Regions from separate parts of the Pararhizobium sp. genome, predicted to be linked through region 2. Evidence: predicted binding sites of a transcription regulator. Region 2 holds the regulator's gene; the other holds the start of a gene.

Region 1 (5,205 bases), 1.7 Mb from region 2:
ATCAGGATCGGGCGGGCCGTGCCGTCTTCGAGCAGCACCTGGGCAGCGCGCAGGACGCGCTCGTCCTCGCCTTCGGAAAAGATCACCCGGTTCTTCTGGGCATTCTTGGCGGCGGCGAAGATCGGCTTCATGATGAAACCCGAGCGGAAGACGAAGCGGTTGAGCTGATCGAGATAGGCGCCGAAATCGGTAATTGGCCGGTTGGCGACGCCGCTGTCCGCAGCTGCCTTGGCAACGGCCGGAGCGATGCGCAGGATCAGGCGCTGATCGAACGGCGAGGGGATCAGGTAATCCGGGCCGAACACCGGCGTTTCGCCGGAATAGGCGCGGGCGGCAACGTCAGACGGTTCTTCACGAGCAAGCGCTGCGATGGCGCGCACGGCGGCCATCTTCATTTCCTCGTTGATCGTGCGGGCCCCGCAATCGAGCGCGCCGCGGAAGATATAGGGGAAACACAGGACGTTGTTGACCTGGTTGGGGAAGTCCGAACGGCCGGTGCAGATCATCGCATCAGGGCGGGCTGCACGCGCCACTTCCGGCATGATTTCGGGATTGGGGTTGGCGAGCGCCATGATCAGCGGCTTTTCCGCCATCTGCACCAGAAGCTCGGGCTTCAAGACGCCTGCGGCCGAAAGGCCGAGGAAGACGTCGGCACCGCTGATGCTGTCGGCCAGAACGCGGTTGGCGCTGTCCTGCGCATAGATCGATTTCCACTCGTCCATCAGGACTTCGCGGCCGGTATAGACGAGGCCTTCGAGGTCGTGCACCCAGATATTTTCGCGCTGGGCGCCAAGCGTCACCAGGAGGTTGAGGCAGGCGAGGGCCGCAGCACCGGCACCGGATGTGACGATCTTGGCCTTGGCAATATCCTTGCCGGCCAGTTCGAGGCCGTTGAGGATGGCGGCGGCAACGATGATCGCGGTTCCATGCTGGTCGTCATGGAAGACCGGGATATCCATCTTCTCGCGCAACTGGCGTTCGACCTCGAAACATTCCGGCGCCTTGATGTCTTCCAGGTTGATACCGCCGAACGTTGGCTCCAGGGCCGAGATGACATTGACCATCTGGTCGATTTCGGGTGCGTCGATCTCGATATCGAAAACGTCGATGCCTGCGAATTTCTTGAACAGGACGGCTTTGCCTTCCATCACCGGCTTGGAGGCAAGCGGGCCGATATTGCCAAGACCAAGAACCGCCGTGCCGTTCGAGACGACCGCGACCAGATTGGCGCGCGCCGTATAATCGGCGGCGGTCGATGGATCGTCGCGGATGGCAAGGCAGGGGGCGGCAACGCCCGGGGAATAGGCGAGCGCCAGGTCGCGCTGGTTACCGAGCGGCTTGGTCGGCTGGATCTCGAGCTTTCCGGGGCGTGGATAGCGATGGAAGAACAATGCCTGTTCATCGAGGTCGCCGCTTGCAGGAACCGCTGGGGTCTTGGCCTTGTCGCCGGTGCTCATAATTCTTATTCCCTACTATTCGTCGCGGCTCTTTTTGCATGAAAAGGCGGTCCCGTACAGTTTCGAAACGGGCGTTTATCCCCGGTTTTCAGGAACAGGTGTTTCTCCGGCGTTACGGGTGGTTCCACAGGCTGTCATCCTCCTGAAACAAGAGTCTGTTTTTGAAGGCTCATAAGAGAGGCACGATAGACCGTTGCGAGGCACGATGACCGAGAAAGAGCAAGAACCCCGGCGTTTCAGGACCCTGTTCATTTCCGACGTTCATCTGGGATCAAAGGCCGCCAAGACCGACTACCTGCTCGACTTCCTGCGTGTCACTGAGGCGGAGACCATTATCCTCGTCGGCGATATCATCGACGGATGGCGGTTGAAGCGCAGCTGGTACTGGCCGCAGGCTTGCAACGACGTGGTCCAGAAACTGTTGCGCAAGGCGCGCAAGGGCAGCCGCATCATCTATATTCCGGGCAACCACGACGAATTCATGCGCGATTTCCCGGGCGTGCATTTCGGTGGTATTGAGGTTGCCCAGCGCCACATGCACGAGGCTGCCGATGGCCGCAAATATCTGGTGTTGCATGGCGATGAATTCGATGTCGTGGTCCGCAATGCCCGCCTGCTCGCCTATCTCGGCGATTGGGCTTACGACATGGCGATCGTCATCAATATAGGGCTTGCGGCTATTCGCCGCCGTCTCGGCATGCCTTACTGGTCGTTTTCGGCCTGGGCGAAGCAGCAGGTCAAGCATGCGGTCAACTTCATCGGCGAATTCCAGCGGGTGGTTGCCGACGAGGCGCGCCGCGAAAATGCCGATGGCGTCATCTGCGGCCATATCCATCATGCGGTCATGGAAGACATTGGCGGCATCCGTTACATCAATACCGGCGATTGGGTGGAAAGCTGCACGGCAATTGCCGAGCACCATGACGGAACCATGGAGCTGATCACCTGGCGGGAATTGAGCAACGTTCCTGCGGTTCGTGAAGACACGGCCGAGGTGGAAATGATGATGGCACGGGTTCTTTCGCAACAGGCGGCATAAAACCGCAGGTATCTGCGACTTTAGGGAAAACTAGCGGCTGGCGCTGTTCTCTGGCGTCGTGATAAATCATGGATGCAACTGTCAGGTCCTTCCATGATTCCCTCATCTCCGTCTCCCTTTCGCGAGGAAGCGCCGCGCTATTTCGTGCCGCGTATCGCCTTGCTCTTCTGCGCGCCGCTCGTCGTCAATGGATTTGCCATGCCGTATTTTCCGGTCTGGCTGAGCACCTTGTCGCTGAGTGATTTCGAAATCGGCATCATCCTTGCCTTGCCGATGTTCGTGCGCGTCATCACGGCGCCTCTGGTCGGGCTTTTGGCGGACAGGATCGGCGAGCGTGCCGAGGTGCTGATCTGGTCGGCAGTGCTGTCGTTGCTGACGGCACTGGCGCTGTTCGTATCGCATAGTTTCTGGTTCGTACTGATCATCTATGCCATCCAGGGCGGCGTCTATGCGCCCTATGTGCCGATTGTTGAGGCGATCGCGCTGACCGGCGTGCGGCGTTGGGGTTACGATTATGCGACCATGCGCGTCTGGGGCTCCGTCGCCTTCATCGGGGCAACGATGCTGGGCGGCGTCATGGTCGGCTGGTATGGCGGCTCGATGGTGCTGCCTGCAATGGCTGGCGGTTTCATCCTGATGATTCTCCTGACCTTCATCGCCCCACGCGTTGGAAAACCGCGCCGGCCGTCGACACTGACGACGCTGACGGAACCGCCGCCGAAGGCGCTGCGCAAACTGGATCTGCAGTTGCTGTTGATCGGTGTGACATTGGTCAACGGCAGCCATGCGATGCTGTTCGCCTTCTCGGCGATCTACTGGCAGCATATCGGTTTTACCGGCACCGAGATCGGCCTTTTGTGGAGCGCCGGGGTCGCAGCTGAAGTTCTCATGTTCTTCTGCGCCAAGATGATAATCCGGCGGTTCAGCCTGTGGACGATGATCTTTTCAGGCTGCGTGCTTGCCGTCGTGCGCTGGATCATTTTTCCGATGGATCTCGGCTTCGGAGGCTATTTCGCGCTGCAATGTTTCCATGCGTTCACCTATGCGATCATGCATACGGGCATGCAGAACATTCTGGTTCAACGGGTTCCTGAAGAACAGGAGTCCTCGGCGCAGGGGCTGTATTTCTTCTATACCGGCGTCTTCTCGGCGATCTTCACCTTCACATCGGGCTATTTTTACACTTGGTTCGGCGTCCAGGGCTTTTACTCGATGTCGGTTGTTGCCTTCGTCGGTTGCTGTTCCGCCTTTGCCGCCTGGTATCTTCAGCCCCAGAGGGCCGGAAGGGGCGGAAAGACCAGCGAATCGGCGTAGCGCAGGCCGGGCTCGCGGTCGCGGGCCAAAAGCAGCGGTCCATCGAGATCGACGAAATCTGCGCCCTGCGCCAAAAGCACGGCCGGTGCCATGCCGAGCGACGTGCCGACCATGCAGCCAACCATGATCTTGAGGTTCAGCGCCCGTGCCGCATCGCGCATGCGCAAGGCCTCTGTGAGGCCACCGGTCTTGTCGAGCTTGATATTGACGGCATCGTAGAGCCCCGCAAGCTTCGACAGGTCTTCAGTCTTGTGGACACTTTCATCGGCGCAGACCGGTACCGGGCGGTGAACGGATGCGAGCAGGGCGTCCTGCCCGGCGGGCAGGGGTTGCTCGATCAGGGCCACGCCTGATTCGAGGCAGACATCAAAATGATAGGCGAGATTGGCCTCCGTCCACCCTTCATTGGCGTCCAGAATGATGGCGCTGTTAGGGGCTGCTGCCCGCACGGCGCGAATGCGCGAGGCGTCGTCGGCGGTTCCGACCTTGATCTTCAAAAGCGCCCGATGAGCATACTGCGCCGTCTGGGCCGCCATGGCTTCCGGTTCACCAAGCGAAATCGTGTAGGCAGTGGTGAGCGGCGCGGGTTCGGCAAGTCCAGCCAGCGTAAACGCGCGCACGCCGGCTTTCTTGGCATCAAGATCCCAGAGCGCGCAATCGACGGCATTGCGTGCGGCACCGGCGTTCATCACTTGCCGGAGTTCCTCGCGATCAATGCCCGCTTCGATCCGTGGCCCGATGGTTTCGATTTCGGCCAGCACGCTGTCGATGGTTTCGCCGTAGCGCGCATAGGGCACACATTCGCCGATGCCGGCAAAAACACCGTCCGAAACATGGCAGGTGACCACGGAGGCCGTGGTCTTGCTACCGCGCGAAATCGTGAAGCTTCCGGCGATCGGGAAGTGTTCGACGGCGGTTTTCATCTGGCGGGTCATGGCTATCTCCTGTGTCTTCCATATCCCAGCGGGCAACCGATTGGCACGGAAACGTTTCAATCGGTGACAGACCGGGCTCAAGCGGCTATGAGTCGCTGACGTTTTATCAAATGCAGCCATCTCCGGAAGACCCAACAGACGTGACGCGTTCCCAAGTGAAAACCGACACCGACGTGCAGCTTGCAGAAGCTGACGATGGCAGCACCCGGGCTTATCGTCTCAGTGGCGATTGGCGCAGCGTATCCATTCACCTGGCAACACCGAAGCTGGATGCGTTCGCTGCCAAGGGCGGCGAACCCGCAGAAGTCGATCTGAGCGATGTCACCGCCATGGATACGGCGGGTGCCTGGGTTATTCGCCGCTTCATGACGCAGATCGGCGACGTGACGCTGAGAAGCGACAAGCCGCGTTATCTCGAACTCATGAATGCGCTGCCGGAGAAACTGCCGGAGCCAGCCTC
Region 2 (5,205 bases):
GGGCTCGGTGGAGGATTCGACCATCACCAACGCTGGGAATGGAGACAAGACCATGAATTGGACTGACGAGCGGGTCGAAAAACTCAAGAAATTGTGGGCCGAAGGCTTGAGCGCGAGCCAGATCGCTGCACAACTCGGCGGCGTCAGCCGCAACGCTGTCATTGGCAAGGTCCACCGTCTCTGCCTTCCGGGCCGCGCCAAGGCCGGCGGCAGCACCGCAACGGCACGTGCAAAACGCCCAGCACCGTCCGCTGCCCCGCGCGCACCGAACTACACAGCATCGCGCATGACCGCCACCCGCACCGTGACGCGCACCGCCGGTGCAACCGTTATGAAGGAAGAAGTGGAAATCGGCGCGATCGAGGATCAGGAAGCAGCACCGGCCGGCAATAACGTTGTTATTCCGATGTCGCGCCGCCTGGTCCTGACCGAGCTGACCGACCGCACCTGCAAGTGGCCGATCGGCGATCCGATGAAGGAAGAGTTCCACTTCTGCGGCAACGATTCCCCGGATACATCGCCTTACTGCACATTCCACGCCAAGCTTGCGTACCAGCCGTCCGGCGAGCGTCGCCGGGCACGCTGAGGCCGGGCCGGTCGTGCGGTTCGTCAATCCCATCCCGTTCGTGCGGGATATCGGCATCTCGAAGACGTTCTACAGCGAGATACTGGGATTGGCAGTCAGCCGAGACTTCGGCAATTTCGTTATGTTTGAAACGGGATTTGCCATCCATGACGGCAAATCCCTGGAAACGACGGTCTGGGGACAGCCGTCTGTCATTTCCGAGCCCTATGGCCGCCAAAATATCCTGCTCTATTTCGAACATGATCATCTGGATGCGCTTTTCGAGCGCATCGTCGGCAATGTGAACCTCATCCACCCCATCGAGACGCAAGCCTGGGGGCAGCGGGTCTTCCGCTTTTATGATCCGGATGGCCACGCCATCGAGATTGGCGAACCGCTCGGCAACGCCTGACGGTCCTTCCGCATACGGAACTTAGCTTTCCAGCGAATAGCCCGCGCCGCGCACCGTGCGGATCACGTCCAGCATGTTGGAAAAATTCAGCGCCTTGCGCAGGCGGCCGACATGGACGTCCACCGTGCGTTCGTCGACATAGATGTCGTGACCCCAGACACCATCCAAAAGCTGCGAGCGCGAAAAGACGCGGCCGGGCGAGGCCATGAAGAATTCCAGCAGGCGGAACTCGGTCGGTCCGAGACGGACTTCGCGGGTTTTGCGATGGACGCGATGGGTCTCGCGGTCGAGTTCGATATCGCCGCATTTCAGCAGCGTCGATAGCACCTCTGGCTTGGCACGGCGCAGCATCGCCTTGACCCGCGCCATCAATTCCGGCGTCGAGAACGGCTTGACCACGTAATCGTCGGCACCCGTGGCGAGCCCGCGTACCCGCTCGCTCTCTTCGCCGCGTGCCGTCAGCATGATGATCGGCAGACGTTCAGTTTCCGGGCGCTGGCGCAGCCGGCGGCACAGTTCGATGCCGGAAACGCCCGGCAACATCCAATCAAGGATCAGGAGATCGGGAAGGCGTTCCTGCAGGCGCATTTCCGCCTCGTCGCCACGATTGATCGTATCGACTTCGAACCCTTCGGCCTCAAGATTGTATCGAAGGAGGACGCTGAGCGCCTCTTCATCTTCAACAACGGCAATTCTTGGCAACATTCACTTTGGCTCCTTGGCGCCCGGCCGGTTGGCCGAAGGCTTGCCGAGCGGCTCCAGCGGCCGCTCGCGCAACTATTGCGTAGGCATATACTTACCCTATTGCGTGATCAGTTACCGACCGCGCCGACCGTGTTGGCCGTATCGTCCTTCGGACGCTCGCCGACAGGCTGCGCGCCGGTCGCCATGTAGTAGATGGTCTCGGCGATATTGGTGGCGTGGTCGCCAATGCGCTCGATGTTCTTGGCGCAGAACAAAAGATGCGTGCAGGGCGTGATGTTGCGCGGATCTTCCATCATGTAGGTCAGGAGTTCGCGAAACAGCGACGTGTAGATCGCGTCGATCTCGTTGTCGCGCTCGCGGATGCTGTTGGCCTTTTCCGGGGAACGGGATGCATAGACGTCGAGCACTTCCTTGAGCTGAACCAGCGCAAGCTCGGCCAGATGCTCGAGGCCACGGGCCAGCTGACGCGGCAGGCTGGCGGTCGATACGGCGATGACGCGCTTGGCATTGTTCTTGCCAAGGTCACCGACCCGCTCGAGATCGGCCGCAATGCGGATCGATCCCATGATTTCCCGTAGGTCAGCCGCCATCGGCTGGCGCTTGGCGATGGTGACGATCGCCTTTTCGCCGATCTGGCGCTCGGCCTCGTCGAGGATGGCATCGTCGGAGATGACCTTCTGGGCAAGCGCCAGGTCGGAATTGACCAGAGCGCGCACGGATTCGGCCACCATTTGTTCGGCCAGGCCGCCCATCTCGGAGATGCGCCGGGTCAGGTACTTCAGATCTTCGTCGTAGACGGAAGCAATGTGCGTAGACATGATTGTTTTTCCTTGCGATCACAATCCGGGTTGGAAGACCACCACCCTGCCCTTGCGGCAGGGTGGCAAGCTCAATCCTCAGCCGAAGCGGCCCATGATGTAGTCCTGGGTCCGCTGGTCGTCCGGATTGGTGAACATCTTGTCGGTGTCGTTTTCCTCGACAAGATTGCCGAGGTGGAACATGGCGGTGCGCTGCGAAACGCGGGCGGCCTGCTGCATCGAGTGCGTGACGATGACGATCGTGTAGTTCGTGCGCAGTTCGTGGATCAGTTCCTCGACCTTGGCGGTCGCGATCGGATCCAACGCCGAGCACGGCTCATCCATCAGGATGACTTCCGGGCTGACGGCAACGGCGCGGGCAATGCACAGACGCTGCTGCTGACCACCGGAAAGACCGGTGCCGGATTCATGCAGGCGATCCTTCACTTCGTTCCAGAGACCAGCCTTCTGGAGGCTCGACTCGACGATCTGGTCGAGCTCGGCCTTGGTGCGGGCCAAACCATGGATCTTCGGACCGTAGGTGACGTTCTCGTAGATCGACTTCGGGAACGGGTTCGGCTTCTGGAAGACCATGCCGACGCGGGCGCGAAGTTCAACGACGTCGATGCTCGGATCGTAGATGTCACCGTCATCGAGGGTGATCTTGCCGGTGACGCGGCAGCTGTCGATCGTGTCGTTCATGCGGTTGAGTGTCCGCAGGAATGTCGACTTGCCGCAGCCCGACGGGCCGATCAGAGCGGTGACGGTGTTTTCGCGAACGTTGAGGTTTACATCGAAAAGCGCGCGCTTCTCACCGTAGTAAACCGAAACGTCCTTTCCGATCATCTTGAAGGGAACAGTGTTCATTTTCTGGTCCAGCGCCTTTTCAACTGCTGCTTCTGACATCATGTTCATGTTTCTACCTCACTACCAGCGCCGCTCAAAGCGACGCCGCAACAGGATTGCGCCAAGGTTCATGACGACGAGGAAGATCAAGAGGATCATGATCGCACCCGAAGTCCGTTCGACAAATGCACGTTCGGCTTCGTTGGCCCACATGTAGATCTGGACCGGCAGAGCAGTGGACGGGTCCATCGGCGAGCCCGGATAGTCGACGACGAAGGCCACCATGCCGATCAGGAGCAGCGGCGCGGTTTCGCCAAGCGCGTGCGCCAGACCGATGATCGTGCCTGTCAGGACGCCCGGCATGGCGAGCGGCAGGACGTGGTGGAAGATCGTCTGCATCTTGGAAGCACCCAGACCCAAAGCAGCAGAGCGGATTGACGGCGGAACCGCCTTCAAGGCTGCGCGGGTGGCGATGATGATCGTTGGAAGTGTCATCAATGTCAGCACCAGACCACCGACGACGGCAGCCGAACGGGGCATGCCGGCGAAGTTGATGAAGATCGACAGGCCGAGCAGACCGTAGACGATGGACGGAACAGCCGCGAGGTTGTTGATGTTGACCTCGATGAGATCGGTCAGCCGGTTCTTCGGCGCGAACTCTTCCAGATAGATCGATGCCGCGACACCGATTGGAAGGGCAAGCACCAGGACGATCAGCATCATGTAGAGCGAACCGAGAGCGGCGACGCCGATACCTGCAGCTTCAGGACGGCTCGATGCGCCGTAGGTGAAGAGGCCGGTGTTGAACTGCTTGGCCATCGCGCCGGTCTCAGTCAGCTTTTTCATCCATTCGAGCTGCTGATCCTTCACCTTGCGGTTGGCTTCGGCAACGGTCAGGTCGATCTGACCCTTGTTGGCGCTATCGATATTGCCTTCCGCCAGAAGAGAAACATTGGCGGTCGTGCCGATGATGGCCGGATTGGCAACCACCAGATCACGAAGCTGGGTGCGGGAGCTGGCCGAAACCATGTCCGTCGCCTGCTTGACCAGCGGCTTGTTGGCCGGATCGATACCAAGAACCTTGACCAGCGCATCACGCACCAGAAGCGGATAGTTGGCCGTCATCAGCTTGGCGGGATTGGCGCCACGCTCGTTCTTCGGATCGATGATCTGCTCCGAAAACTCGATCGGCAAAGTGATCGCGGTCTGCTGGAAGGCCGTGTAGCCCTTGGAGACGACGGTCCACAACAGAACGAACAGGAAGAACAGGCCGATCAGGATGGCTGCAAGGCCGTAAGCCTTGAAGCGGCGCTCGGCGGCATAGCGCTTCTTGATGCCGATATCACGTCTTGCCTGCGCCGGGCGCACGAAGGTGGACTGTACGGAGGATGTCATGTCGGTCATTCGTACTGTTCCCGATACTTGCGCACGATGTAGAGTGCATAGATGTTGAGGCAGAGCGTGATGGCAAACAGGGTGATGCCGAGAGCAAACGCCACCAGTGTCTGGGGCGAGTTGAACTCAAGGTCGCCCGTCAGCTGATTGACGATCTTGACGGTGACCGTGGTCATCGCCTCGAACGGATTGAGCTGCATGCGGGCGGCAACACCGGCAGCGAGCACAACGATCATGGTTTCACCAACAGCACGCGATGCCGTCAGCAGCAGCGCGCCGACGATACCCGGAAGTGCAGCAGGCAGGATGACGCGCTTGATGGTCTCAGAACGCGTCGCACCGAGGCCGAGCGAACCGTCGCGCAGCGAACGCGGAACCTGTGTGATGATGTCATCCGACAGCGACGACACGAACGGGATCAGCATGATGCCCATGACGAGACCGGCTGTCAGAACGCTCTGCGCCTGGATGAAGTTGACGTAGTT

Evidence for each region. Region 2 encodes PhoB, which activates phosphate uptake and scavenging genes when phosphate is short. Its sites were predicted from a motif close to TGTCATNNANCTGTCAT; they were not measured.
Region 1: the regulator PhoB is predicted to act here: its motif matches at 1,590-1,606, upstream of ACQY8Q_RS23945 (UDP-2,3-diacylglucosamine diphosphatase).

What each region holds. Positions count from the first base shown of each region.
Region 1 covers NZ_CBDIHY010000003.1:3,731,063-3,736,267, reverse strand. Annotated here, with positions in the region: gene ACQY8Q_RS23950 (NADP-dependent malic enzyme) at 1-1,457, opposite strand, end outside; gene ACQY8Q_RS23945 (UDP-2,3-diacylglucosamine diphosphatase) at 1,663-2,496, shown strand; gene ACQY8Q_RS23940 (MFS transporter) at 2,590-3,810, shown strand; gene dgcA (N-acetyl-D-Glu racemase DgcA) at 3,762-4,745, opposite strand; gene ACQY8Q_RS23930 (MlaE family ABC transporter permease) at 4,886-5,205, shown strand, end outside.
Region 2 covers NZ_CBDIHY010000003.1:1,994,367-1,999,571, reverse strand. Annotated here, with positions in the region: gene ACQY8Q_RS15265 (GcrA family cell cycle regulator) at 53-586, shown strand; gene ACQY8Q_RS15260 (VOC family protein) at 600-977, shown strand; gene phoB (phosphate regulon transcriptional regulator PhoB) at 999-1,682, opposite strand; gene phoU (phosphate signaling complex protein PhoU) at 1,790-2,500, opposite strand; gene pstB (phosphate ABC transporter ATP-binding protein PstB) at 2,579-3,394, opposite strand; gene pstA (phosphate ABC transporter permease PstA) at 3,407-4,729, opposite strand; gene pstC (phosphate ABC transporter permease subunit PstC) at 4,726-5,205, opposite strand, start outside.